3 regions of the Streptomyces sp. TLI_146 genome follow, and region 3 is predicted to be linked to each of the others. Evidence: riboswitches for the same ligand, from Rfam matches in the RefSeq annotation. Region 3 holds a riboswitch; each other region holds the start of a gene.
The links. A riboswitch is a leader RNA that binds a small molecule or an ion and turns the genes downstream of it on or off. The one in region 3 is predicted to bind cobalamin.
Positions count from the first base shown of each region.

Region 1: another riboswitch for cobalamin. It lies ahead of BX283_RS26565 (ribonucleoside-diphosphate reductase subunit alpha); the one in region 3 lies ahead of BX283_RS36545 (iron ABC transporter permease).
Region 2: another riboswitch for cobalamin. It lies ahead of BX283_RS34430 (HoxN/HupN/NixA family nickel/cobalt transporter); the one in region 3 lies ahead of BX283_RS36545 (iron ABC transporter permease).

Region 1 covers NZ_PJMX01000001.1:5,903,851-5,913,356, reverse strand. The annotation lists gene BX283_RS26580 (GntR family transcriptional regulator) at 1-441, shown strand, start outside; gene BX283_RS26575 (DUF3311 domain-containing protein) at 585-839, shown strand; gene mctP (monocarboxylate uptake permease MctP) at 854-2,485, shown strand; cobalamin riboswitch at 2,616-2,757, shown strand; gene BX283_RS26565 (ribonucleoside-diphosphate reductase subunit alpha) at 2,883-5,261, shown strand; gene BX283_RS26560 (ribonucleotide-diphosphate reductase subunit beta) at 5,261-6,274, shown strand; gene def (peptide deformylase) at 6,387-7,019, opposite strand; gene BX283_RS26550 (hypothetical protein) at 7,078-8,067, opposite strand; gene BX283_RS26545 (HD-GYP domain-containing protein) at 8,182-9,450, opposite strand; gene BX283_RS26540 (HD-GYP domain-containing protein) at 9,447-9,506, opposite strand, start outside.
Region 2 covers NZ_PJMX01000001.1:7,736,447-7,745,952, reverse strand. The annotation lists gene BX283_RS34455 (FAD-binding oxidoreductase) at 1-2, shown strand, start outside; gene BX283_RS34450 (HAD family acid phosphatase) at 71-730, opposite strand; gene BX283_RS34445 (aldehyde dehydrogenase family protein) at 1,152-2,462, shown strand; gene BX283_RS34440 (YafY family protein) at 2,515-3,501, opposite strand; gene BX283_RS34435 (NAD(P)H-binding protein) at 3,619-4,458, shown strand; gene BX283_RS34430 (HoxN/HupN/NixA family nickel/cobalt transporter) at 4,483-5,652, opposite strand; cobalamin riboswitch at 5,650-5,857, opposite strand; gene BX283_RS34420 (hypothetical protein) at 6,262-6,528, shown strand; gene BX283_RS34415 (radical SAM protein) at 6,591-7,655, opposite strand; gene BX283_RS34410 (penicillin acylase family protein) at 7,848-9,506, opposite strand, start outside.
Region 3 covers NZ_PJMX01000001.1:8,215,450-8,224,955, reverse strand. The annotation lists gene BX283_RS36580 (JmjC domain-containing protein) at 1-642, opposite strand, end outside; gene BX283_RS36575 (DUF4349 domain-containing protein) at 794-1,750, opposite strand; gene BX283_RS36570 (FAD-dependent oxidoreductase) at 1,965-3,155, opposite strand; gene BX283_RS36565 (TetR/AcrR family transcriptional regulator) at 3,239-3,853, shown strand; gene BX283_RS36560 (hypothetical protein) at 3,903-4,112, opposite strand; gene BX283_RS36555 (ABC transporter substrate-binding protein) at 4,230-5,225, opposite strand; gene BX283_RS36550 (ABC transporter ATP-binding protein) at 5,283-6,050, opposite strand; gene BX283_RS36545 (iron ABC transporter permease) at 6,053-7,108, opposite strand; cobalamin riboswitch at 7,218-7,353, opposite strand; gene BX283_RS36540 (transglycosylase SLT domain-containing protein) at 7,465-8,145, opposite strand; gene BX283_RS41885 (helix-turn-helix transcriptional regulator) at 8,448-9,482, shown strand.

The sequences.
Region 1 (9,506 bases), 2.3 Mb from region 3:
CCGACCTCCCAGCTCCTGGACATCGGCTACGTCACCGCCGACGACACGCTGGCGGGGCTGCTCGACATCGCGGCGGGCGGCAGGGTGCTGCGCATCGAGCGGCTGCGGCTGGCCAGCGGCGAGCCGATGGCGATCGAGACGACCCATCTGTCGGCCAAGCGCTTCCCCGCGCTGCGCCGCTCGCTGGTCAAGTACACCTCCCTCTACACCGCCCTCGCGGAGGTGTACGGGGTGCGGCTCGCCGAGGCCGAGGAGACGATCGAGACGTCGCTCGCCACCCCGCGCGAGGCCGGCCTGCTCGGCACGGACGTGGGCCTGCCAATGCTGATGCTCTCCCGCCACTCACTGGACGGGAACGGCGAACCGGTGGAGTGGGTGCGCTCGGTGTACCGGGGCGACCGCTACAAGTTCGTCGCGCGGCTGAAGCGGCCGACAGACTGACATAGCCGGAAATAGCCTCCGGCCTGCACCGACCCCGCACTCTTTCGCCACGTCCGCTATCCGGACGGGGGTTTCGCGACGGTTATCCGTCCCCTAGATTTCCTGCGCATTACACAGGTGAAGTGAGGGGACGGAGCCAACGTATGCCGGAATCAACGCAAGAGCGGAGACCGGTGATCACGCCCGCGCGCGTGGTCATCGCCCTCTGCCTGATCGCGCCCTTCGTGGCGATGCTCTGGGTCGGTTCGTACGCGAAGACCGACCCGGCCCTCGCCGGGATCCCGTTCTTCTACTGGTACCAGATGCTCTGGGTGGTCATCTCGACCGCGCTCACCATGCTCGCGTACAAGCTGTGGCAGCACGACCAGCAGGGCCGCAAGGCGGGTGAGGGCAAGTGACCTCCTCGTCGCGAGTGACTCTCGCAGCCGCCGACGGGGTGAACGGCGTCGCGCTCGGCGTCTTCATCTTCTTCTTCCTGGCCGTCACGGTCATCGGCTTCCTGGCCGCCCGCTGGCGCCGCGCCGAGAACGAGCAGAGCCTGGACGAATGGGGCCTGGGCGGGCGCTCGTTCGGCACCTGGGTCACCTGGTTCCTGCTCGGCGGCGACCTCTACACCGCGTACACGTTCGTCGCGGTTCCGGCGGCGGTGTACGCGGCGGGCGCGGCCGGTTTCTTCGCGGTGCCGTACACGATCCTGGTCTACCCGCTGATCTTCACGTTCCTCCCCCGGCTCTGGTCGGTCTCGCACAAGCACGGCTATGTGACGACGTCCGACTTCGTGCGCGGCCGGTTCGGCTCCAAGGGCCTCTCGCTCGCGGTCGCGGTCACCGGCATCCTCGCCACGATGCCGTACATCGCGCTCCAGCTGGTCGGCATCCAGGCGGTGCTGGACGTGATGGGCATCGGCGGGTCCAGCAACTGGTTCGTCAAGGACCTGCCGCTGCTGATCGCGTTCGCGGTGCTCGCCGCGTACACCTACTCCTCGGGTCTGCGCGCCCCCGCACTGATCGCGTTCGTGAAGGACACGCTGATCTACATCGTCATCCTGGTGGCGATCATCTACATCCCGATCAAGCTCGGCGGCTTCGACGACATCTTCGCGGCGGCCCGGCACAAGTTCGAGACGCCCAACGCGGCCGGGAAGCCCACGGGCGCGCTCGTGCCCCCCGAGGCGGGGCAGTGGACGTACGCGACGCTCGCCCTCGGCTCGGCGCTGGCGCTCTTCATGTACCCGCACTCGATCACGGCGACCCTCTCCTCCCGCAGCCGCAACGTCATCCGCCGCAACACCACGATCCTGCCGCTGTACTCGCTGATGCTGGGCCTGCTCGCGCTGCTCGGCTTCATGGCGATCGCGGCCGGGGTCAAGGTCAAGAACGGCCAGCTGGCGATCCCGCAGCTGTTCGAGGACATGTTCCCGGACTGGTTCGCGGGCGTGGCGTTCGCCGCCATCGGCATCGGCGCGCTCGTCCCGGCGGCGATCATGTCGATCGCGGCCGCGAACCTTTTCACCCGCAACATCTACAAGGACTTCCTCAAGCCGGACGCCACGCCGGAGCAGGAGACCAAGGTCTCCAAGCTGGTCTCGCTGCTGGTGAAGGTGGGCGCGCTGGTCTTCGTCCTGACGATGGACAAGACGGTCGCGATCAACTTCCAGCTGCTCGGCGGCATCTGGATCCTGCAGACCTTCCCGTCCCTGGTGGGCGGTCTCTTCACCCGCTGGTTCCACCGCTGGGCGCTGCTGGCGGGCTGGGCGGTGGGCATGGCGTACGGCACGCTCGCCGCGTACGGGGTCGCCTCGCCCACCCAGAAGCACTTCGGCGGCAGCTCCAAGGAGATCCCCGGCATCGGTGAGATCGGCTACATCGGCCTCACCGCGTTCCTCCTGAACGTCGCGGTCACCGTCGTCCTCACGGTCGTCCTGCGGGCCCTGAAGGCCCCCGACGGCGTCGACGAGACGTCCCCGGAGGACTACACGGCGGACGCGGGCGACCCGGGCGTACAGACGGAACTGCCCCCGGCGACGGCGGGCTCGACGCACTGAGCCGACCCTTCACCGTATGCACACGGGCCGCCGGGAATCCCGGCGGCCCGTTGTCGCTTTCATGGAGGACGAGTTGACGCTCTGCCACTCCACGGTTTCACCGCGACACAACATGTGGGGGCAACACGACAGCCCGGCACAAGATGTATGCTCGTGCTCGCTGTCGCCGCAGGGGAATCCGGTGCAAATCCGGAACTGTCCCGCAACGGTGTACTCGTACGCATTTGCGTACTTGGTCAGTCCGAGGACCTGCCGACAGCGCGCCCTGGCCGTCCGGTCCGGGTGCCAGACGTCCGGGCCTCGCGGAATGGGCAGTGGACGCGGCGTACCCCCGAGGGGGTGTGTCCGTGTGCCCGCACCTCCCCAAGGCCCCGTGCCGAGCGAGGAGTGCCCCCACGTGACCATCGCCCCTGCGGATCCCGCCTCAGCGATCGCCGAAGAGCCGGCCGATGCCCCCGGGACCGCGCTGCTGCGGACCCTGACCGACCTCACCGCCGATCTGCCGGACACCGACCCCGGCCGTGTCGCCGCCGCCGCGCTGCGCGGCCGCAACGCGCGCTCGGACGAGGCGGAGCTGCGGGGGCTCGCCACCGAGGCCGCCGCCGGTCTGATCTCCGAGGACCCGGCGTACTCCCGCCTCGCCGCCCGGCTGCTGACGCTCACGATCGCCGAGGAGGCCGCGACCCAGGGCTCGGTCTCGTTCTCCGAGTCGGTCGAGGTCGGCCACCGCGAGGGCCTGATCGCGGACCGCACCGCCGACTTCGTACGGCTGCACGCGGCCCGCCTCGACGCGCTGGTGGCGGACTCCCTCGCGGCCGGCGCCGACGACCGCTTCGGCTACTTCGGCCTGCGCACGCTCTACTCGCGCTACCTGCTGCGGCACCCGATCACCCGCCAGGTCATCGAGACCCCGCAGCACTTCATGCTCCGGGTCGCGGCGGGCCTGGCCGAGGACGACTCGGTGCGCGCGCTCGACGAGGTCGCCTCGCTGTACGGCCTGATGAGCCGGCTGGACTACCTGCCGTCCTCCCCCACGCTCTTCAACTCCGGCACCCGCCATCCGCAGATGTCCAGCTGCTACCTGCTGGACTCCCCGCAGGACGAGCTGGACTCGATCTACGACCGCTACCACCAGGTGGCGCGCCTGTCCAAGCACGCGGGCGGCATCGGCCTCTCGTACTCCCGCATCCGCTCGCGCGGCTCGCTCATCCGGGGCACCAACGGCCACTCCAACGGCATCGTCCCGTTCCTGAAGACGCTGGACGCCTCGGTCGCGGCCGTCAACCAGGGCGGGCGGCGCAAGGGCGCGGCGGCGGTCTACCTGGAGACCTGGCACTCCGACATCGAGGAGTTCCTGGAGCTGCGCGACAACACCGGTGAGGACGCCCGGCGTACGCACAACCTGAACCTGGCGCACTGGATCCCGGACGAGTTCATGCGCCGCGTGGACGCGGACGGCAGCTGGTCGCTGTTCTCCCCCGCCGACGTGCCCGAGCTGGTCGACCTGTGGGGCGACGAGTTCGACGCCGCCTACCGCAAGGCCGAGGCGGCCGGTCTGGCCCAGAAGACGATCCCGGCGCGGGACCTGTACGGCCGGATGATGCGCACCCTGGCGCAGACCGGCAACGGCTGGATGACCTTCAAGGACGCCTCCAACCGCACCGCCAACCAGACGGCGGAGCCCGGCCACACCGTCCACTCCTCGAATCTCTGCACGGAGATCCTGGAGGTCACGGACGACGGCGAGACGGCCGTCTGCAACCTCGGCTCGGTCAACCTCGGCGCCTTCGTCCTCGCCTCGGGCGAGATCGACTGGGAGCGCCTGGACTCGACCGTCCGCACCGCCGTGACGTTCCTGGACCGGGTCGTCGACATCAACTTCTACCCGACCGAGCAGGCCGGCCGCTCCAACGCCAAGTGGCGTCCGGTGGGCCTGGGCGCGATGGGCCTCCAGGACGTCTTCTTCAAGCTGCGCCTGCCCTTCGACTCCCCCGAGGCGAAGGCCCTGTCGACCAAGCTGGCCGAGCGCATCATGCTCACGGCGTACGAGGCGTCCTGCGACCTCGCCGAGCGCTCGGGCCCGCTGCCCGCGTGGGACAAGACCCGTGCCGCGCGCGGTGTGCTGCACCCCGACCACTACGACGTCGAGCTGAACTGGCCGGAGCGCTGGGCGGCGCTGCGCGAGCGGATCGCCTCGGTGGGCATGCGCAACTCGCTGCTGCTCGCGATCGCCCCGACCGCGACCATCGCCTCCATCGCCGGTGTCTACGAGTGCATCGAGCCGCAGGTCTCCAACCTGTTCAAGCGCGAGACGCTGTCGGGTGAGTTCCTCCAGGTCAACGGCTACCTGGTGGAGGACCTGAAGAAGCTCGGCGTGTGGGACGCGCAGTCCCGCGAGGCGCTGCGCGAGGCCAGCGGCTCGGTCCAGGACTTCAGCTGGATCCCCGCCGACGTGCGGGCGCTCTACCGCACGGCGTGGGAGATCCCGCAGCGCGGCCTGATCGACATGGCGGCGGCCCGCACCCCCTTCCTTGACCAGTCGCAGTCGCTGAACCTGTTCCTGGAGACGCCCACCATCGGCAAGCTGTCGTCGATGTACGCGTACGCCTGGAAGCAGGGTCTGAAGACGACGTACTACCTGCGTTCGCGCCCGGCGACCCGGATCGCCCGCGCCGCCCAGGCCACCGCCCCGATCCCCGTCCAGCAGGCGGCCCCCGACGCCGACGCGATCGCCTGCTCCCTTGAGAACCCCGAGTCCTGCGAGGCCTGCCAGTAATGAGCTCCACCGACAAGAACCTGCTCGACCCGGGCTTCGAACTGACCCTGCGTCCGATGCGCTACCCGGACTTCTACGAGCGCTACCGCGACGCCATCAAGAACACCTGGACGGTGGAGGAGGTCGACCTCCACTCCGACGTCGCCGACCTCGCCAAGCTGTCGCCGGGCGAGCAGCACATGATCGGCCGTCTGGTCGCGTTCTTCGCGACCGGCGACTCGATCGTGGCGAACAACCTGGTGCTGACGCTGTACAAGCACATCAACTCCCCCGAGGCGCGGCTCTACCTGAGCCGTCAGCTCTTCGAGGAGGCCGTGCACGTCCAGTTCTATCTGACGCTGCTCGACACCTATCTGCCCGACCCGGACGACCGCGCGGCGGCCTTCGACGCGGTGGAGAACATCCCCTCGATCCGCGAGAAGGCGCAGTTCTGCTTCAAGTGGATCAACGAGGTCGAGAAGCTTGAGCGCCTGGAGACGCAGGCCGACCGCCGCCGCTTCCTGCTCAACCTGATCTGCTTCGCGGCCTGCATCGAGGGCCTGTTCTTCTACGGCGCCTTCGCGTACGTGTACTGGTTCCGCAGCCGCGGCCTGCTGCACGGTCTCGCGACCGGCACCAACTGGGTGTTCCGCGACGAGACGATGCACATGAACTTCGCCTTCGAGGTCGTGGACACCGTCCGCAAGGAGGAGCCGGAGCTCTTCGACGACCTGCTCCAGCAGCAGGTCACCGACATGATCAAGGAAGCGGTGGAGGCCGAGCTCCAGTTCGGCCGCGACCTGTGCGGCGAGGGCCTGCCGGGCATGAACACCGAGTCGATGCGCGAGTACCTCCAGTGCGTCGCCGACCAGCGCCTGCAGCGCCTCGGCTTCGCCCCGGTGTACGGCTCGTCGAACCCGTTCTCCTTCATGGAGCTGCAGGGCGTCCAGGAGCTCACGAACTTCTTCGAGCGCCGCCCGTCCGCGTACCAGGTCGCGGTCGAGGGCTCGGTGGGCTTCGACGAGGAGTTCTAGCTTTTAGGGGCGCGGGGAACTGCGCGACCAGCCACGCACGGTCCGCAGACAAAAGCGCACAAAAGGGCCCCGCACCATTTAGGTGCGGGGCCCCTCGCGTGCGTACGCGCGACTAGGCGTTCGGGACCACCTCGTACCGCGGCGTGCCCTCCGCCATCTGCTTCAGCGCGTCCTTGCGGTCCCGCTTGGAGAGCCGGTCGATGTACAGGTACCCGTACAGGTGGTCCGTCTCGTGCTGGAGGCAGCGCGCGAAGTAGCCGGTGCCGCGGACCTTGATCGGGTTGCCCTCGGCGTCCTGGCCGCTGACCTCGGCGTAGTCGGGGCGGGCCAGCTCGGCGTAGGCCGTCGGGACGGACAGGCAGCCCTCGTTGGACTCGTCCAGGACGCGGCGGTCGGCCGGCAGCTCCTGGAGGACCGGGTTGCACACAACGCCGACGTGGCGCACGCCCTCGTCGTCCATGCAGTCGTAGACGAAGACCTTGAGGTCGACGCCGATCTGGTTGGCGGCCAGGCCCACGCCCTCGGCGGTGCGCTGGCTGGCGAACATGTCGTCGATCAGCGCGGCCAGCTTGTCGTCGAACTCGGTGACGTCCTTGCACTCCTTGTGCAGCACCGGGTTGCCGACGACCGTGATCGGCCGGGACGTGCCCCGCGCGCGGTACGCCTGCTCGCGCTCCTCGCAGTCCTCCGTGTCGACGACGAACCCGTCGTTCTCGACCTGCTGGTCCGTCTCCTGCTGCGACATGTCCGCCGTACGCCTTCCTGAAAACCCGATTCCGAACCCGTACAGCCTACGGGCACGGTCAGCAGACTTCCTCTAGATCCCGCCACTCGCGGCTGTCGGGGCTGTCCGCGACCCAGCCGTCGAGCAGGCCGCGCACCAGGCCGGGCGGCGCCGCGATCCCGCACTCGCGCTCGGGCACCCACAGGTCGCCGGCGGTGCGGTGGCCCAGCGGGCCCGGATGGCCCGGCTCGCTGTGGTCGTGCGGGTCCAGGTGCTCGCCGTCGCCCTCGTCGCTGGGCATCCGCGACTCCGAGCAGGACCGGCACAGCAGCCGCACCGACGAGGACCAGTCCTCGGCGGCGAAGCCCGCGTCGGCCGCGAGCCGCTCGAGCGCGTCCCGGTCGGCCTCGGTGGCGGCCTCCAGGAGCACCACCCAGGTGGGCACCGGCGAGGGCGCCCACAGCTCGATCTCGTCGAAGACCGGGAAGGAGGGCCCGGCCGCGACCGTCCGCTCACCGTGCGGCACCCCGTCGTGCAGGACCACCTCGCCCCAGCGCCGCCCGGAGGACGGCAGCGGGATCGACAGGACCTCGATCCGCGCCGGGTCGAGCCTGCGGCCCCACACCACCTCGGCCTCGCCCTCGGGCGAGAGCCGCACGGCCGCGCTGCCCAGCTCCATCCCGGACGGCTCACCGGTGCCGGTGGCGGTCTCCTGGTAGCCGCGCACCTTGAGGCCGTACGCCTGCCAGGCGCGGCGGGCCAGCGGCCAGTCCTGGAGCGCGGTGGCGGCGATCCCCACGTTCCACCAGTCGGGGGCCCCGGTCTCCTTGTCGAGCAGCGCGACGGCGCGCAGGCCCGCGGCCCGCGCCTGTTCCCAGTCGTGCCGGAACTTGTGGAGCAGCGCCAGGTTGAACCAGGACTCGGAGAGCCACGGTTCCAGGTCCGCGGCGCGCGTCAGCAGCGCGCCGGCGTCCTCGTACCTGCCGTCGCCGATCAGCGTGAACGCACGGTCCGTGGCCTGCCGCCACGAGGCGGAGGGCCGGTGCCGTCCCTTGCCGAAGATCCTCACGATTCCCGCCTGCCCAGACCGGCCTGCCTCCGGGCCGGTCTTTCGGTCTCCCAGTTTTCTGGGTTCTTTCGCATCCAACCATGCCCGGCCGGAAGGCCGCTCATTACTCCTGGGTTACCCAGGTGCCACCAGGGTCAGACAGCCCCTGGCCAGGACGCGTGCGAGTGATTCGACGACCTCGGGCTGGTAGTCCCGGCCGGTGCCGAGCCGCAGCTGCTCCAGGGCGCTCAGCGAGCTCCCCGGGCCGCCCGGGGAGCCCGCCAGATCGTCGTAGGCGTTGACCGCGCGCACGATCCGGGCGGGCAGCGGCTGCTCGCGGTACGGGTCGGCCTGCCGCTCCACGATCACCGCGACCTCGGCGCTCCCCCCGGTCTGGCGCACCACGGCCCCGCCGAGCAGGGCTATCCGGCGCTGCTCGGCGGCGGGCAGCGGCGCGGTGGCCCCGGCGGGCACCGGGTCGATGAGCGAGAGCTGCCCGATGTCGTGCATCAGGGCCGCGTACTCCAGGACGGTCAGCTCGGACTCGGAGAGCCCCAGCTCGCGCCCCACGGCCCGGCTGAGCACGGCGACCCGGCGGGCGTGGCCCGGCTGGGTGTACCCGGCGATCTCGGTGGCCCGGGCGAGCGAGGTGATGGTCTGCCGGTAGGTGGTGCGCGCCGCCGCGTACCGCCGGAAGGCCAGCTGGGTGAGGAGCAGCGGCACGCAGAACAGCGGCAGCGCCCACAGCCCCGCGACGGCCACCGCGAGCGCGATGACGGCCCCGGTGGCGCAGACCGCCGAGCCGACGCCGGCCAGCGCGCGCAGCTCGTCGCGGAGCAGCGGGCCGTACGGGAAGGAGGTGCGGGCCCGCACCAGCGCGGCGGCGACGACCGCGTCGCACAGCGCGGTGAGCACCAGCACCAGGAGCAGGAAGAGCGCGTAGTACGGGCCGTGCCCGACCCAGCGCTCCAGGGTGCCGGAGTTGTAGAGCGGCTGGAAGCAGGCGGCGGCGAAGGCGACGGTGAGCACCCGCCGGGCCACCTGGTCCAGGGTCGGGCCCCGGCCGAGCGCCACGTGCGGGACGGCGCCGACCAGGGCGGCGGCGAGGACGACGGCGACGGCCTGGAGGACGCCGTGGTGGGTGGCGTGCCCGGCGTTCTGGCCCAGCAGGGCGTACGCGAGGGCGCCCGCCGAGCCGAGCGGCGCGGATTCGCGCTCCTCGCCCGGGGAGCCCCGGCGCGCCAGCTCCCCGACCGCGACGAGGGCCCCGAAGGCGAGGGCGACCCCGGGCTCGTCGACCCCGTACCAGAGGGTCCGGGCAAGCGCCCAGGCGGTGAGCGCGGCGGCGGCCCCGTACACCCCGGCGACGGTGAGCGGCAGCGGGCGCGGCGCGGCCCGTCTCATGCGTGCCCGGCCGGGGCGGCGTCGCAGGCCGGGACGTTTCCGCTGCCGGTGGCGGC
Region 2 (9,506 bases), 480 kb from region 3:
GACGGCCTGATACGCAGGACGGCGCCCCGCGGCAGTGGCCGCGGGGCGCCGTCGCCGTGTCACCGACCGGTCAGGACAGCTTGCCGTCGTAGTCCGGGAGCTTGAAGGTGCGCTCGGCGTGACCGCCGACCAGGTCGGTCGTGTTGTTGCCGAAGTTGGCGACGACCGTGTAGCCGCGCGCCTCGATCTCGGCCCGCTTCTCCGTCTTGTACGTGCTGACCTCGTGGAACAGGTCCGGCAGATCCCGTACGTAGAGACCGGTGACGGGGTAGCCGACCGCCTTGAGGTTGTACGCGGTGAGGGACTCGATGATGCCGGGGCGGGCCGTCACGAAGAAGACGGCGACGCCCTGGGCGCTCGCCTCGCGCACCATGTCCCGCATGGACTGGATGGCCGGGGTCGGGAACGTCCAGAAGTGGTGGAAGTCCGTCTCCAGCGTGGTGTTGTCGATGTCCAGGACGATCGCCGGCTTCTCGCCCGCGGGCGAGGCGGCGATGCGCGCCTTGAGGTACGGGCGGGCGGTGTCCACGACGGACTGGACGTCACGCTGCCAGGTCCCGTAGTCGACGCCCTTGAGCGCGGCGATCCCGCCGGAGGCGGAGGCCTGGGCCACGACGGAGTGCGGGGCCGCGGCGGGGGCCGCCTGGGAGGCGGTCGGCGCGGCGATGAGGGCGGTCGCCGCTGCGGCCACCGTGACGGCCGTGCGCGTCGTCCAAGCAGTGCGGTGCATGGGGGGTTGGTGCTCCTCTGTCGCGATGGTGGGAGCCCGTGGGGGATCCGTCGGGCCGTGGCGATCGGCCCGTTCGGCACGGGATTGGCATGCGCACGGCCAAGAATGATCAGCCGGTGACCCGATGTCTACTGGTCGGTAGGAAACTTCTCGTATATGCGAGGTGAATCCACGGAAGTGCCGCACGAGCCCGCCCCATACGGAAGATGAGCCGCCGGATCCGCTGCACACCCGCCCCTCCGGTCGCCACGCACCGTCCCGGCTCGTCGCTCCGCGCAGCCACGAAACTCCCGCGAGGAAATCGCGCGCCCCCGGGAATTTATTTTCCAACCTCAACTGTTGGCATATGCATCGAGCTGATCGAGGCTCGACCCCGACGACAGCGCGGACCGACGGGTCCGCCCCCCAGCAGCGAGGCACCATGAACCCCATCCAGGAGCAGCCCGCCGACACCGTGGCCCGGCTGCGCGCCACCTTCCGCACCGGCCGCACCAAGCCCGTCGAGTGGCGCACCACCCAGCTGCGACGCCTGCGCGAGATGCTCACCGAGCGCGGTGCGGACCTGGTGGAGTCGCTCCGCGCGGACCTCGGCAAGAGCCCGGCCGAGGTCCAGCGCACCGAGATCGGCTTCACCGTCCGGGAGATCGACCACACCCTGGACCACCTCGCGCAGTGGCTGCGCCCCGAGCCCGCGCCCGTCCCGGAGCACCTGGGCGGGGCGACGGCCTGGACGCAGTACGACCCGCTGGGCGTGGTCCTGGTCATCGCGCCCTGGAACTATCCGGCGCAGCTGCTGCTCACCCCGATGATCGGCGCCCTGGCCGCGGGGAACGCGGTCGTGGTCAAGCCCAGCGAGCTGGCTCCGGCCACCTCCGCCGTGCTGGCGCGGCTGCTGCCCGAGTATCTCGACCCGGACGCGGTGGCCGTGGTGGAAGGCGGCATCCCGGAGACCACGGCGCTGCTGGCCGAGCGGTTCGACCACATCTTCTACACCGGCAACGGCACCGTCGGCCGTATCGTCATGGCCGCCGCCGTCCAGCACCTCACCCCGGTCACCCTCGAACTGGGCGGCAAGTCCCCGGTGTTCGTCGACCGGGACGCCGACCTCGACACGGTCGCGGCCCGGCTGGCCGCGGGCAAGTTCCTCAACGCGGGCCAGACCTGTGTCGCGCCCGACTACGTCCTCACCGACCCGGAGACCGCCCGCGCCCTCGAACCGGCGCTGGCCCGGGCCGTGGAGGCCCTGTACGGAGCCGACCCGCAGGCCTCCGCCGAGTACGGCCGCATCGTCAACGAGCGCCACTTCGACCGGCTGAGCGCGCTGCTCGACTCGGGCCGGGTCGTCACCGGTGGCCGGGGCGACCGCGCCACCAAGTACCTCGCGCCGACCGTCCTCGCCGACGTCGACCCCAAGTCGCCGGTGATGCGGGAGGAGATCTTCGGGCCGATCCTGCCCATCGTCACGGTGGCGGACCTGGACGAGGCCATCGGCTTCATCAACGACCGCGACAAGCCGCTGGCCCTGTACGCCTTCACCGAGTCCACGACCACCCGCGAGCGCCTGGCCGCCGAGACCTCGTCGGGCGGCCTCGGCCTCGGTCTGCCGCTGGCCCATCTCACCGTCTCCGACCTGCCGTTCGGCGGCGTCGGCGAGAGCGGCATGGGCAACTACCACGGCCGCTACTCCATCGAGACGTTCAGCCACCGCAAGGCGGTGCTGGCCGCCGGGTGACCGACGGCGACGGGCCGGAGCGGATCTCCGTTCCGGCCCGTCGCCGCACCCGCTACCCCTCGCCGTAGAGCCCGGCGAGTTCGGCCCCCAGTTCCGCGAGCCGCTCGCGGGCCTCCGGCGGTTCCAGGACCTCCACCCGCGCCCCGAGACCGGCCAGTTGCGCGGCCACGACCTCCGGGGACGGGCCGTCGATCTCCATCTCCAGCCATCCGTCGGCCCGTTCGCCGCCCAGGCGCAGTCGGCCGCCGAACAGGACCGCCAGGACGCGCCCGGCCGTGGGATCGGCCCGCCCCCGTACGGTCGCGCCGCGCATCCGCTCCTCCATCGGCGCGGCCAGGGCCCGCCAGGCCGAGGCCAGATCGAAGCCCTCCGGCCGCACGACGGGGTCCGCGGTCACCTCGACCGAGGTGATCCGGTCGAGCCGGAAGATACGCAGACCGTCGTGGCCGGATCCGGCCACCGGCTGCTCGCCTCCCCCCTTGTCCGTACCGGCCACGAGATACGGGACTCCCGCCTTGGTGACCAGGCCCAGGGGGTCGACCGTGCGCATACCGGCCGGGCTGCCGGGGCGGGCGTATCCGAGGCGGATCCGCAGGCCGTCCACCACCGCCCCTTGCAGCGCGTCCAGCTGGGGCGTGCCCGCGGTGACGGGCAGGCGCCACCAGTCCGTGCCGTCCGTGACACCGGCCTTCGACGCGGCCTCGGCGTCGGGCCGGAGCGGCGCGGGCAGCGCCCGGACCAACTTGCGCAGCGCCGTGCGCAGTTCGGGCGTGGCCGCCGACGGCCCCGCGACCAGGAACATCGCACGGATCTCGGCGGCCGTCAGACCGGTGAGGTCGGTACGGGCCCCGCCGACCAGGGACCAGCCGCCGCCCCGCCCGTGCTGGGAGTACACCGGGATGCCGGCGGCCGCCAGCGCCTCCAGGTCGCGGCGCGCGGTGCGCTCGGACACCTCCAGCTCCGCCGCCACCTCGCGCGCGGTCACGCGTCCGCGTGTCTGCAGGAACAACAGGGTCGCCACCAGACGATCGGCTCTCATGCCGATCATTCTCTTTCTGAAACTGGACAAGAGATGGCCAGTTTGGCTTCCAGGATGAGTGCAGATCGAGCGCGGACGGATCACGTGCCGCGCCTCAGACACCCTCAGGGAGAGATCATGATCGTGGTGACCGGAGCAACCGGGAACGTCGGACGGCACCTTGTTCGGACCCTCGCCTCGTCGGGCGAGTGGGTGACAGCGGTCTCCCGTCGCGTCCCGGCCGGGTTGATGCCGGGCAACGTGGAGTTCCAGCAGGCCGATCCGGCCCGGCCCGAGAGCCTCAAGCCCGCCCTCGACGGGGCCGACGCGCTGTACCTCCTCGTCCCCGGCGACGGCGAGGGCCTCGACCCGTACGCCATCCTCGACACGGCGCGGGCCGCCGGGGTGCGCCGGGTCGTCCTCCAGTCGTCGCAGGCCACCGCCACCCGCCCGCACTCCCCCGCACACACCCGGCTGCGCGCCTTCGAGGACGCCGTACGGGAGTCGGGCCTGACGTGGACGGTCCTGCGGCCCAGCGGATTCGCCTCCAACGCCTATATGTGGGCGGCCTCGATCCGCTCCGAGCGGACGGTCACGGCGCCCTTCGGCGATGTCGCCCTGCCCGTCATCGACCCGGCCGACATCGCCGCGGTCGCCGCCGCGGCCCTGCGCGACGGGAGCCACACGGGCCGGACGTACGAACTCACCGGACCGGCCCCGCTCTCGCCGCGCGAGCAGACCCGCGCGATCGGGGAGGCGCTGGGGGCGCCGGTGCGCTTCGTCGAGCAGAGCCCGGCCGAGGCACGGGAGCTGCTCACCCGCTTCATGCCGGAGCCGGTGGTCGAGGCCACGCTCGGCATCCTCGGCGAACCCACGCCCGAGGAGCGGCGGGTGAGCCCGGACGTGGAGCGGGTCCTGGGCCGGGCGCCGCGTCCGTTCAGCGCCTGGGCGGCGGACAACGTGGCGGCCTTCAGGTGACGCGGCCTTCAGGTGACGCGGCCTTCAGGTGACGTCCGGGACCGGCTCGGATGCGGCCTGGCCGGGCACTTCGGCGGGCCGCGGGGGGACGCGCCCCGCCCACCGCTGCTCGACCTTGGCCAGCCGCCAGTACGCCAGGGCCGCGGCCCACACCGCGACGAACAGGCCGACGATGATGAAGCCCACGTTGTCCAGGTCGAGGCCCGCGATCCAGCCGGTCGCGCCGTCGCGCAGGTCGAGCTTGTCGTGCAGGACCCCCACCAGCTCGATCGTGCCGATCAGGAAGGCCACCGCGATGGAGAGCCCGGTGATGGTGAGGTTGTAGAACACCTTGCGCACCGGGTTGGAGAAGGCCCACTGGTAGGCGAAGTTCATGAAGGTGCCGTCGATGGTGTCGAACAGGCTCATTCCCGCCGCGAAGAGCAGCGGCAGGCACAGCACCGCGTACCAGGGCAGCCCGGCGGCCGCGCCCGAGCCGGCCATCACCATCAGGGTGACCTCGGTGGCGGTGTCGAAGCCGAGCCCGAAGAGGAAGCCCAGCGGGTACATCTGGCCGGGCCGGGTGATCGACTTGGTGAAGCGGCCCAGGAGGCGGTTCATGAACCCCCGTGAGTCCAGGTGCTGTTCCAGCTCGGCCTCGTCGTACGTGCCCGCGCGCATGGCCCGGAAGACCCGCAGGATGCCGGCGAGGGCGAGGAGGTTGAGCGCGGCGATGAGGTACAGGAACGATCCGGAGACGGTCGTGCCGACGATGCCGAGCGTCTGGTGGGTCTGTGAGTCGTCGTTCATCAGGGTGCCCGCGAGCTGCGCGCCCCCGGCGACCAGGGCCGCCATGACGACCACGACGCTGGAGTGCCCGAGCGCGAACCAGAAGCCGACCGACACCGGGCGTTTGCCGTCGGCCATCAGCTTGCGGGTGGTGTTGTCAATCGCCGCGATGTGGTCGGCGTCGAAGGCGTGCCGCATGCCGAGGGTGTAGGCGGTGACGCCGAGGCCCAGGCCGAACGTCTTCGAGCCGACCTCGTAGTGCTCGGGCACGACGAGCAGGAAGAGGATGCCGAACGCCACCACGTGCAGGGCGGCGATCACCGCCAGCAGCCAGGCGGTGCGCACGGTGTCCTCGCGCCGCCAGTGGAATGTGGCGGCAGGGGTGGGCAGGGTCATTCGTTCACGCTCCAGCACCTCGTGGATCATTACGCGAGATGCCGTGGCCGGTCTCCTGGCTTCCGGGTGTCGCGCCGCCCCTGCCTTCCCAGCGGCCTCACGGCCACCAGTGGCACTACGGGGCGGGCTACCCGAAGCCGTTCATGGCCTGAACGACATGGGGCCCGATCACAGTGGCGAGGGCCGCTCCGGTCTTGCACCGGTCTTCCCGAACACCACGGCTCGCCAACCGTAGGTGCGACCCGCCCCACCTGCAAGTCTGGTCGTGGACAGGGGTATTACAGATCACATTCCACGCCGGACTCGACGAGGGAGCGAAACGGCTCGGCCGGGTCCGGACGAAGCAGAGCCGGGCCTGACGCACCGCGAGGTCGGCCGGGCGTGCGCCGAAGGGGCACCCACCGCCACGGCTCAAGGTGCTGACGCACGCGGGCCTGGTTACGCTGCGCCGGACGGGACCAATCGCTTCTCCCGGCCCGGCGCGACGGGCACGAGGAAGGGCCGACGCATGGGCGACGCCGCCAGCAGGAACACGGTCGCGGTCGAGCGGCACATCGCCGCGAGCCCCGCCGCCGTGTTCTCGTTCTTCACCGACCGCGAGCGCTGGCTGTCCTGGGCGACTGGTACCGGCGGGAGATCATGGACCCGGGCAAGCAGCCCCTGCTGTTCCTGCTGCTCGGGTTCCTCGGGGCGTTCCTCTTCATCCGGTTCGGCGTGCGGATGATCCGGGCCGAGATCGAGGCCGCCGTCTGCGGGATCGGCACGGCCCTCGTCCTGGACGAGTTCGCCCTCATCCCGCATCTGCGCGACGTCTACTGGTCCGAGGAGGGCAGGCTCTCCGTCGACAGCGTCGTCCTGGGGGCGGCTGTGTGGGGAACGCGAGGGCTGGCGCCGTCGGCTGCGTGAGAAGGTCTACGACGCGATCGCGGGCAAACCCTCCCAGCCGTGATCATCGCCGAGGACGCCTCTCAGCCTGCGGTCGGCGCGGTGAACACCGGGCGGCGGTCGATGCGGGCGCGGACCTCGTCGGAGCCGAAGTGGTAGTCGATACGCCGCACGGCCTCGGCCCAGCCGCGCATGGTGCCCGCGCCCGCGCCGGAGAGCGCCTCGGTCACGAACGGGTCGGTCCACCGCTCCACCGCACGCCGCCACAGCTCGGCGGGCGGCTCCTCCAGCAGACTGCCGACCGTGCCCTCGTAGATGAGCATGGCCCGGACCTGCCCGTCGGGCTCGATCTGCACCGACTGGAAGTCGAGCCCGCGCGCCACCTGTTCGGGGTTCATCTGCAACGAGAAGTTGGTCGACGTGCCGACCCGGACGGTGGCCGGGGCGAGCGCCTGAAGCCGCGCGCGCCGCTCCTCACCGCCCAGCTCGACGAGCTGTTCGTCCGAGAGAAGTTCGTGCTCGGCGTATCCGGTGCGGCTGCCGAGCCCGGACGGCACGGCGGCCCCGAAGTCGAGCGAGCTCAGGTGCGGGAACCGGGGGACGACGTCCGTGCAGAACTCCTCCAGCCGGTCGACGTTGCTCCGTACGACCACACAGTCGATGGCGAACGGGAGCGGGCGCTCACCGCGCCCGTCCCGCTCCCGCGCTGCGGCCTCCAGCAGTGCCAGCGCCCGCATCGCCCGCTCGAACGAACCCGCCCTGCCGCGGATCCGGTCGTGCACCTCGGGCGCGGGGCCGTCGACACTCACCACGACCCGCCCGCACACGCGCGCCAGCTCTTCGGTCATCCACGGCTGGAAGTTCCAGCCGCCGGTGTACACGAGCACCGAGATACCGGCCCGCGTCAGCCGCTCCGCGACTTCGAACACCCCCTTGACCAGGAGCGGTTCACCCCCGGCGAGGGTGACCTGGAGGGGGCCCAGGGAGATGATCGCGTCGGCGATGCGGAGCATGTCGTCGTGGCCGACCTGGCGCGTCGGCCGCCTGCCCGACTCCGAGTAGCAGTGGGTGCAGCGCAGCGGACAGGCGTACGTGATGTCCCAGATGACGGACTGGGGACCATCGGCAACGTTGTTCGCGCGCTCCATCGCATGCTCCCCGTGTCCGCTCGCGGCCTCGACGCCGGAACGTCCCCCGTTCGGGCGGGGGACGTTCCCGCCTCGCTCAGACTAGGAGGCGTCCCCCGGCCCCGGTATCCCCAACTCTGGGGATGGCGTGGGCCGTACGGGTCGCCCCGACGCGTTCATGGCACCGGCGCCCACCGCCCCGGTCAGCCCCGGTCAGCCCCGCAGGGTTATGGTCCGCAGCTGGGGGTCGGACGCTATCTCCGCCTCGGTGAACCGTTCCGTGACCCAGCGCTTGTGCGAGAAGAGGACGGTCTGGTCGGTGTAGTGCGGCGATTCGGGGTTGACGGACTGCCCGTAGGTGAGGATCGTCCGGGTGCGCGGCCCCTGGGCCGTCAGCTCCGTGGCCATGATGAAGCTGGAGCCCGACGCGTAGTCGTCCGGGGAGCTCGGGCGTGTGGCGCCGCCGCTGCCCGACGTGGGTGACGCGTCCACGACGTTGAAGCAGCCCTCGCCTCCGGAGCAGCCGGGCAGCGGAATCCCCGCCCAGCGCTGCACACTGCCTATCGGCGCGTCCAGCGGCACCTGGTCGGCGGCCAGCTGGCGGACGGCGTCGGCCAGCGCGCGCCGCACCTGCGGCTCGTCGCCGTTGAGCCCGCGCGGGGTGGTGAGCGGCTGGGCCGGGTCGTACGGAACGCGCCACCAGGCGTGCGGGCCGTCCACTCGGGTGCGGAACGCCTTCCACAACACGGCGCCGCGGCTGTCGGGGTCGTCGCGGGTGTCCCAGGCCGCCAGGACGTCACAGGCGGCGCGCACATCCACCTCGGTGCCGTCGGTGGCGGTCAGGACGGGGTGCGCGCGGCACATCGCGACCGCGTCGTCGCGGCCCAGCTCCGCCGTGTAGTTGCGGTCGCCGAGCATGCTCGCCTGCAACGTGGACAGGGTGAAGCCGGGAGCGCCGAGTCCGTCGGAGCCGTCGCGCCGGCCCGCGATCATCTGGAGCCCGAGCTGGGCGCGCGGCCCGAGGGGAACTCCGGCGCGGTACATCCGCGGGTAACCGGCCAGCGGCTCGGCGGGGTTGGTCAGCGTCGAGTCGTTGTTGGAGTTGGCCACATAGTCGGTCCGGGTCAGCCGGGGCTGGTGGCCGGGGCCGAAGATGCCCGGCACCACCGCGTCGGGGTCGCTGCCCCAGTCGCAGGCCGAGGTCGAACCGTCGAGCACACCGACCAGATCCTCGCCGCCCCCGCCCGGCAGGGCACACCGCTTGAGCTGGTCGTCGGCGACGTGGGGCACGGCGGAGGAGTCGTTGAAGTACGCGGTACCGGCGGTGTCCGTGGCGATCGTGTACGTCCACGGGATGCCCTGGTACGTCTGGTGGGCCTGCTTGAGCTGGGCCACGGACCGCGCCCTGCCGATCGCCAGCCACTCGTTCATCGAGCGCAGGTTGTCCGCGTTGGCGTCCCTCAGTGCGTACGCCTCGGTGCGCGTCCAGCCCTCGGCGAGGACCGGGCCGTACCGGGAGGTGTGGAGGGTGCTGGAGACGGTGGACACCTTGCCGTCGGCGCCCCGGACCGTGACCGGAACGGTCCTGCGGGTCATCGGCACGGCCTTGCCGTCGACCAGGTAGCTCGTCGGGTCGCCGGGTGCGAGGGCGAGGCGGTAGAGCGAGGCGTGGTCGGCGTTGCTCGTGGTGTGCGTCCAGGCCAGGGTGCGGTTGTGGCCGATCTCGACGAGCGGGGTGCCGTAGATGCTCGCGCCCGCGACGTCGATGACGCCCGGGATCGTCAACTGCACCTGGTAGAAGCGGTACCCGCCGATCCAGGCCAGGTGCGGGTTGGCCAGCAGCATGCCGTCGCGGCCACGGGTCGCGTCACG
Region 3 (9,506 bases):
GACCGAGAGCCCTTCGTCGCCGGTGGCGGTGTGCGGGGCGCCGCGCGGGACGTACAGCACATCACCCGCGCCGATCACGGTCCGCAGCACCGGTTCACCCGGCTCCGGGACCGGACCCGGGCGCCAGTGGCCGTCGGCCGGGGCGCCGTACACCGTCCACTCCTTGCGGCCCGCGACCTGCACCACCAGCACGTCGGCGTCGTCCCGGTGCACATCGAGCCCACGCCGACCCGCCATGGTCGCGAAGCAGAAGGCCTCCACCCGCCGCCCCACATCGTGCGCCAGCCGGGCGGTCAGCTCCCCCACCGAGGCGTGCCACTGGTCGAGTTGGGGCAGCAGCAAGGTCGCCCCCTCGCCGAGGAGCCCCATGACGCGCTCCGGGTCGGCGAACCCCTCCGCCGCCTGTCCGGCGACCACGCGCTCGGCGCAGAACTCATGTGCCTCGACGACCGCGCCCTCGCGCACCATCTCCACGTACGGCGTCCGCATCAGCCCACCGCGCAGCGCGTCCCCCAAGTCGTCGAGCCCCGGCACCTCTTGAGGCAGCACACCGGGGTGGAACACCTCCGGCCTGCCGTGCCGACACCGCTCGAAAAACCTCTCGGGCTCCCCCACCAACCGGTCCAGCACTCCCCAACCCATGACCGCTCCCCGTTCGTCGCATCCGGTACGCGGTACCGGGTGTACCGCGGTGTGTCGAACCTACGGGATGAGGTTGCTCGTGCTGCCATGGTTGTCCGCGGAGTGGGGACGCCGTGTCACGTCGGCTCGGGACCGGCCACCGCCCCCGGACTCAGCCGGTCCCGCTCCTCTTCTCGGAGGAGGCGTCGGCAGCCAGTGCGGGCGCGGAGCGCCGGGGCATCCGGGGCCGCACCCCCCAGCGCCACACCGCGTACCCCACCGCGAGGACACCTGCGAACGGCGCCACCGCGCCCAGGGCCATCACCAGCCACCGCAGGGCGGTGACGAAGACGTGCCAGCCGCCCGTGACGGCGTCCAGGACGCCCGGTCCGCCGCCGTCGGATTCCTTCACGGGCCCCGACGCCGTAAGGCCCAGGGTGATCGTGGCGAGGCTGGTGCGGTCCTTCAGGGATGCCTGCTGCGCCAGCAGCGCGTCCAAGTCGGCCTGACGGCGGCTCAGTTCCCCCTCCAGCGTGACGACCTCACTCAACTGACCTGCCCGGTCCATCAGTTCGCGTACGCGCGCGACGCTGGAGCGCTGGGTGGTGATCCGGCTCTCCACGTCCACCACCTGATCGGTGACGTCCTGGGCCTTGGCCTTGCGGCCGAGCAACTCGCCGGTGCCCGACAGGCGCGCGAGGACGCTGTCGTATGTGGCCTCCGGGACGCGCAGCACGACATGCGAGACCACATGTCCCCGCTCGTCCCGCTCGGTGGTCTCGTCGCCGACGTACCCGCCCGCCTCCACGGCGGCCGCGCGGCCCGCAGCGAGCGCCTTGCCCACATCGGGCACGTCGAGCGTGAGCTCGGCGGTGCGGATGACGCGCGAAGCCGGGGGGATCGCCTGCTTCGCGGACGGCTTGCGCGCCCCGTCGTCGCCCGGGCGCGAAGCCGTATCCTTCGCGGCCCCGCCCTGCGGCGCGGCCGCGGCATTCTTGTCCGCCTTGCCCGCCGACTTCGCATCGTCGGACCCGCCCGCGCCGCACCCGGCAAGGGCCAGCGAGGCGCTGAGGAGAACGGCCCCCAGAGCCGCGAGAGGTCGGTTCCCGGTCCCACGTCGTACGCGCATGTCGGCTTCCTCGGGGGTAGGTGATCGCCGGGACGCGGCACCGCGTGGGGGACGGGACGGCCCGGCCGACCGTGAGCTGGTGACGAGGATGCTGACAGCACAGGGCTGAAGAGAGCCTGAAGCCTCCTGAAGACCCTTCAGGAACCCAAGAAAAGAGGGGCCTCCGCCTTCGGGCGGAGGCCCCTTCACACGGTTACGGCCGAGCGGCCCACATCTATCGCCGGACGACGCTCGCAGGCACGCCGTTCATGCCGCCGAAGAGGTCGTCCATCGCCCGTCGGGTGGTACGGGCCGGGGTGGCGCGGACGGCGAAGTCGCGGGCCGCCACCGCGAAGGGGTGGGTGAGGGCGGCGATCCGGCCCGCGCGGCGGGACCGGATCCGCAGGGCGTCGGTGCGGGCGCACCGGGCCGCGCTGTAGGCGGCCAGGGCGGCGGGTGTGTCGGTCACGTCGGCGCCGTCGAGGAGGTGGGCGAGGACGACGGCGTCCTCGATGGCCTGGCAGCCGCCCTGGCCGAGGTTGGGGGTCATGGCGTGGGCGGCGTCGCCGAGCCAGGCGAGGCGGCCCTGGTGGTAACGGGGAAGCGGGGCGGCCAGGTCGTGGAGGTCGTGCTGGAGCAGGGCCGCCGGATCGACGCGTTCCAGCAGCGCCGGGATCGGGTCGTGCCAGGTGCCGTACCGGCGCAGGAGTTCGGCGCGGGGGTCGGCGGGGCGGTATCCCTCGGGGGCGACGGCGGTCGCGTAGAGGTAGACCCGGCCGTCGGCGAGCGGGACGACGCCGAAGCGCTCACCGCGGCCCCAGGTCTCGGCGGCCGCCGCCGGGGCCGGCCCGTCGGCGGGCAGCACGGTGCGCCAGGCGGTCTCGCCGCTGTAGTGGAGGCCGGGGTGGGCCGGGTGGTGGCGTCGGCGCAGCGGACTGTGGATCCCGTCGGCGGCGACCACGAGGTCGGCGGTGAAGTCGCCCGACGGGGTACGGACCACCGGCCGGTCGGCCATGGCGTCGACGCCGTCCACGGCGGTGACAGCGGCGCCGTAGCGGATCGTGCCCTCGGGGAGATCGGCGGCCAGGGCCTCGGTCAGGGCCGCGCGGTGCACGGCGAGCGGAGGAGTCCCGTAACGGGCCGTCAGGGCGGCGGTGTCGGCGCGCTGCAGCCACCCGCCGTCGGGACGGCGCAGGCCGAGCGCGGCGGGTGCGGCGCTGCCCGCGGCCCTGGTGACATCGAAGTCGATGGTGTCGAAGGCGCGCAGGGCGTTGGGGGCGAGGACGATTCCGGCGCCCACGGCGGTCGGCTCGGGCGCCCGCTCGCAGACGGTGACCTGCCAGCCGCGGCGGTGCAGGGCCACGGCCGCCGTGAGCCCGCCGATCCCCGCGCCGACCACGACCGCACGACGCTGATTCCCTGACATCCCGCACCACGTCCTTCCCGCCCCGAGTAGCCCTCTACATCTGTAGTGGACATGGCCTCACTCTACAGCTGTAGAGTGAGGCCATGTCCACCCCTCGCACTCCTTCATCCACACCGGACCGCCGCACGGTGATCGCGGACACGGCGATCGGCCTCGTGGCCGCCGCCGGGCTGCGCGGCCTGACCCACCGCGCCGTCGACAGCGCGGCGGGGCTGCCGACGGGCAGCACCTCGTACTACTTCCGTACGAGGGCGGCGCTGATCGGCGCCTGCTACCAGCGGCTGGCGGAACTTGACCTGGGTGACATCGAGAGTGGCGGCGCCCTCGCCGCGGCGCCTCCGGACCGGGAGGCGGTCGCGGCGGTCCTGGCAGGGCTGCTGTACCGCTGGCTGACGGTGGGCCGCGAGCGCCAACTCGCCCGCTTCGAACTCAGCCTGGAGGCGGCCCGCAACCCCGAGCTGGCGCCGGAGCTCCACCGGGCAGGACAGGGCGCGCGTGCCCGGGCCGCCGAACTCCTGGCCTCGCTCGGCACGGACCGGCCCCAGGAGGCCGCCGAACTCCTCGCGGCATGGACGGACGGACTGCTCTACGACAGGCTGGCCGGAGCCCTCGCCAGCTCCCGCCCGGCCCCGGACCTGGCCGAACTGACCGTGACCGCCCGCCGGATGATCGACGCGGCCCTCGCCGAGGCACCCTGACGCGTTCGCGCACGGTTGGCGGTGGTACGGCGACGCGTGGTGCGGCGGCCTACCGACCGACGGGGTCGGCTGGGCGGCCCCGCTCCAGGCGCGCGGCCCACAGCCCCAAACCCACCGTGGTCAGGACGCCCCACACCCCCCAGCCGAGCGACTGGCTCAACCGGTCGTCCGCCACGGCCCCGACGAAGGCGGCCGCTCCGGCGGCCGGCGCCGCGTTCGCCGCGCTCCCCCCTGGCCCTTCGGCCATCTCCCACGCCATGGACGCATGGTGACACCGGTCCCGGAGGCGGACCAGGGCACCCCCGCCATCAACGCGGACGAGTCGGAGTGCGCCCGGTCGGCTGGTGATCACGGCAATCGCGATCGTGGGTGCCTCTCACCGTTTTCCCGCCACCGTCCGCAGATACGCGCCGAAGCGGGCGATCGCCGACGGGTTGCGGGGGCTCTCGACCAGGTCGACGTAGTCGAGCGTGAAGATGCGCCGGTTCTTGACCGCGGAGACGTCCCGCAGCGGAGGGTGGGACAGGAGGAACTTCTTCTTCTCCTCCGCGCTCACCTCCCCGTAGTCGCAGACGACGATCACGTCGGGGTTGCGCTCGACGACGCTCTCCCAGCCGACCGTGGTCCACGAGTCCGCCACGTCGTGCATGACGTTGACGCCGCCGGACTCGGTGATGATCTGTTCCGGGGCGGCGTAGCGGCCGGAGGTGAAGGGCTGGTCGCGGCCACTGTCGTAGAGGAAGACGGTCGGCCGGTCGGCGCCCTTGGGAGCCTTCGCGCGTACGTCCGCGATGCGCTTCTTGAAGTCGGTGATCAGCGCGGCGGCCCGCTTCTCGACGCCGAACAGCCTGCCCAGGTTGGTCAGGTCGGCATAGAGGGCGTCCAGGGGCGGCATGATGCCGCGCGACGTCTTCGTACGGCTGTTGCGGCAGGACTCCGTGAGGATGTACGAGGGGATGCCGAGCTTGGCCAAGGCATCGGGGGTGAAGCCGCCTTCCTCGCGGAAACCGTAGTTCCAGCCCGCGAAGACGAGGTCGGCGCGGGCGTCGAGGACGTTCTCCTTGGTGAGCTGGTCCTTCGAGAGCCAACGGACCTTGTCGTAGCCGTCCTTCCACGGCACGTCGCCCAGGTCTCCCTTGTCGTCGGGCATGGCGAACCCGGCCATACGGTCCTCCAGCCCCAGGGCCAGCATGATTTCGGTGATGCCGACATCGTTGGTGACCACCCGCTCGGGGACCTTCTCGTACGTCACCTCGCGGCCGCAGTTGGTGAGGGTGACCGCCGCGGACTTCGCGTCCTCGGGCCGCTCGACCTTCGCACCGCAACCGGTGGTCACGACGAGGCAGAGGGCGACGGCGAGCAACTTGCGCATGGGCGTCCTTAGGTGGTTTTACGTGGTGGTCGTGCGCGGGTCTTACGCGCGGTGGTCTCACGCGGTGGGCGGGAGCAGGTCGAACAGGAGCTGGACGGCGCCCGTGCCGGGATGCCGTACGGGATGCGCGCGCACACCGAACGTCCGGGCGAGCAACTCCGGTTGGAGGACGTCGTGCGGAGGGCCGGAGGCGACGATCCGGCCGCCGTCGATGACATACAGGAGGTCGCAGTGGGCCGCGGCGAGGTTGAGGTCGTGCAGCGCGGCCAACACCGTCACCCCGCTGTCGCGGACGAGGGAGAGGACGTCCAACTGGTGGGCGATGTCCAGGTGGTTGGTCGGCTCGTCGAGCACGAGCACCTGCGGCTGCTGGGCGAGGGCGCGAGCGATGAGGACGCGCTGCTTCTCTCCGCCGGACAGGCTGAGCAGACCTCGGTCGGCCAGGTGGGCGACACCGGTGCGTTCCATGGCCCGCGCGCAGATCTCGCGGTCAGAGGCCGCCGTACGCCCCCGGTGCGGCAGCCGTCCCATGGCGACCGCCTCGGCCACGGTGAAGTCGAAGTCGGCGGACGACTCCTGCGGGAGCGCGGCCAGCGCCCGGGCGGCGGCCCGGGGATCCATGGCGTGCAGATCGTCGCCGTCCAGCCGGACCACTCCCCCGGTGGGCCGCAGCGCCCGGTACACACTGCGCAGCAACGTCGACTTTCCACTGCCGTTCGGGCCGACGAGTCCCACGAACGCCCCGCTGTCCACGGTGAGTCGGACGTCGTCGACCAGCCGGGTACGAGCGGCCTCGACCGTCACACCGTCGATGTCGATCCGCACGGTCAGCCACCTCCGAAGGCATAGCCGCCGCGCCGCATCAGCAGGACGAACGCGGGAACACCCACCACCGCCGTGATGACGCCCACGGGCAGCTCGGCCGGGGCGAGCAGCAGCCGGGACAGCACATCCGCCCACACCAGCAGCACCGCTCCCGCGAAAGGAGCCACGGCCAGCACCCGCCGGTGGTCCGCGCCCACCACCATGCGTACGACGTGCGGCACCATCAGCCCGACGAACCCGATGGCTCCGCTGACCGCGACGACGGTCCCGGTGACCGCCGCGGTGACGAGGAACAACTCCCGGCGCAGCCGCGACGGCGGGACACCGAGCGCGGCCGAGGTCTCGTCCCCCATGGCGAGCGCGTTGAGCGACTCCGCCCGCCACCGCAGCCACACCCACCCGGCCGCCACGGTCACCGCGGCGATCGGCACCTGCGCCCAGGTCGCTCCGCCCAGACTGCCCAGCAGCCACATCATCGCCGACCGGGCGGCCTCGCCCCGGGCCGCGCCGAACACCATGACCGTGGTGAGCGCCTCGAATCCGTACGCCAGCGCCGTACCCGTCAGGATCAGCCGCAGCGGAGTCAGCCCACGGGGCGAGCGGGCCACGGCGTACACCAGCACCATGGCCGCGAGCGCCGAGGCGAACGCCGAGACCGACAGCGCCCACACCCCGAGTCCCGCGAACGCCCCCAGCAGGATGACGGCGTTGGCGCCCACCGCGGCGCCGGAGGAGATGCCCAGGACGAACGGATCCGCCAGCGCGTTGCGGACCATCGCCTGTACGGCCACACCGACGGCCGCGAGCCCCGCCCCGACGACCGCGCCGAGCAGGACCCGCGGTAACCGGATCTCCCAGACGATGGTGTACGCGGCCGCGTCACCCGCCGACACGGTTCCGCCGGTGAGTCCGGCCCACAGGAAACGGGGCACGTCCGCCCAGCCGACCTCGGCGGCCCCGAGTCCGACACCACAGCCGAGCGACAGCACAAGCAGCAGTCCCAGGCCGAGGCTGAGCGGCAGCACGGGTATCCGGCTGGGTGCCGTACTTCGGCGCACGGTGGGGACCGTCCTTCACCTGGGCCCACCGGCTGGACGTCAAGCAGGAGACAGCCCGTACGGCCGTGCCGACCGCGCGGTCCCCTCTCGCAGTCCACGGCGAGCAGTCAACGGGTCGCAGGCCCCCCACGGGCGATCGGGCTCGCACGGCGACCGTCGGTCAGCCGTGCACACCGTTGCGGGTCAGCGCCGGGTTCTCACCGGACTTCCCCCGCGGGAGACGAATGGAGCCTAACAAACGCCGCCTTCAGTGCGTTTGCCGTCCACCGGCGCAGCCGGAACACACCGATCAGTGAGGGGACGGGGCGGCTCGCGGGTGATCCGAACGCGGCGAAAGCACGTCCGTACGAGTGGCGTCAGTACGAGTTGTGGGACAGCCAGAACGACCAGGCGCCGCAGGGGCTGCCATAGCGCTGGTTCATGTAGTTCAGGCCCCACTTGATCTGCGTGGCCGGGTTGGTCTGCCAGTCCGGGGCCACGGAGCTCATCTTCGTGCCCGGCAGCGCCTGGACGAGGCCGTAGGCACTGCCGTTGGTGGCCCGGTAGTTCCAGCTCGACTCGTTGTCCACGATGTGGCTGAAGCACTGGAACTGGGACGCCGGGACGATCTGACGGGCGATCGCCTGGACCTCGGCGACCGAGTAGGAGCTCTGGGTCTGGAGAGGGCTTCGGCCCGTCGAGCGGCTCGCGCTCTGCTTCTCCAGGTCGCGGTCCTTCGCGGCCTTCTCGGCGGCACCCTTCTTCGACTTGGCGTCGCGGGCCGCCTGCCTGCGGGCGGCTTCCTCGGCGGACTTCTTCGCCGCGGCGCTCGCCTGCGCGGACTGCGCGTCGGCCTGCAGTGTCAGGGACGCGGTCTGCACCTGGGCCTGCTGGCCGGCGGGAATGTCCGCGAAGAGGGTCGAATCCGCTGCGGTCGCCTCGACGTTGTCGTTCGAGGCGGCCGCGGGACCGCCTGCGGCAATGCCGACTACGGCGCCAACGGTGGTGACCGCGGTGGCCGACGCCACCGCGAAACCCCGGACCGAGCTCCGGCTCACACGCTTTCCTTCCAGCAGTGATGGAATGGTGCGGGTACCGGGGTACCCGGGTACGAGGGTGTCGTAGGCGGGGCCTGACTGATCCCTGACTCTGCTGGAAGGTGATACGGCGAGGCAATTGTCTGCCGCGTGTGAAACCTCACACCTCATCCGCCCCACCAGTCCTTCCAATCTGGCCCCCAAGAAGGTGCCGCGCGCTTAGGATGCTGCGCCCCGCCTCCCAGGCCGGAGTCGGCCATTCCCAAATGTCCGGATCGATGGGCTGGTCCGCCCGGCGGGCGGGGGCCCACACTGGGGACGTGATGCCAGGGGGAGAACGGCTGTACCGGGACCTGCGCGAGGTGCTGGTGCCGGGCGCCGGGGTCGAGGACACGGGGGCCGCCCTGTCCGGGGTGATCGCGCCCGTGGTCGCGCATGACGCGCTGCGGCTGGTGGTGATGAACCCGTCGCTGGGAGTGGGCGCCACCGCGCTGGGGTTCTGGCACGGGTACGGACCGGATCTCGGCCATGAGCTGATGACCATCGCCGCCCGGGGCGCCAACTACCCCCAACTGGCCCGCCTGGCACGGCAGAGTGTGCCGGTACTCGTCGCGGACCGCCGCTTCCGCGCGAGCGCGTACGACCGGCTGCTCGCCCGGTACGGGGTCGGCGAGGAGCTCTGCCTGGTCCTGCGGGACGGCCGCGGCGTGTGGGGACTGCTCGGACTGCTGCGGGCCGATGACGGCCGGCCGTTCGACATCGACGACAGGCACCGCATCGCCGACGTCGGGCCGCCGCTGATCGCCGCGGTACGCGGCTACGTGACCACCGGGCCCATCGCGCCCCCCGGGCTCGGGCTGCCGCCCGGCATGCTCGTCGTCGACGCCGAGGGCAAGGTCGCCGCGATGACACCCCAGGCCCGGCAGCGGCAGGCGATGATGGCGCAGCAGCAGGGGGCACCGGACTGGCTCATCGAATACTGCTACGCCTCCCTGTCGTTCGAGGCGCGCGAACACGCCCGCGATCCGCGCCGGCGGTACGCGAGGGTGTGCACCCCCTCGATCGTGCACGGCGAGTGGACCGCGATCGAGGCCCAGCCGCTCGGCGACGACGGCGACGTGGCGATCATCATCCAGCGTGCGACCGGCGAGCTGCTCGTCCCGGCGTTCTGCGACTGGTACGGGATCACCACCCGGGAGCAGCAGGTCGTGCGGCACCTGCAGGACGGCACGGCGCCCAAACAGATCGCCCGGCTCCTCGACCTGTCCGTGCACACGGTCAACGACCACCTCAGGGCGATCTTCCGCAAGACCGGAGCCGGCGGACGCGACGAACTCATGGCCGCCCTCACCGCGTAGAGCCGGACAGGTCTCCGACCCGGG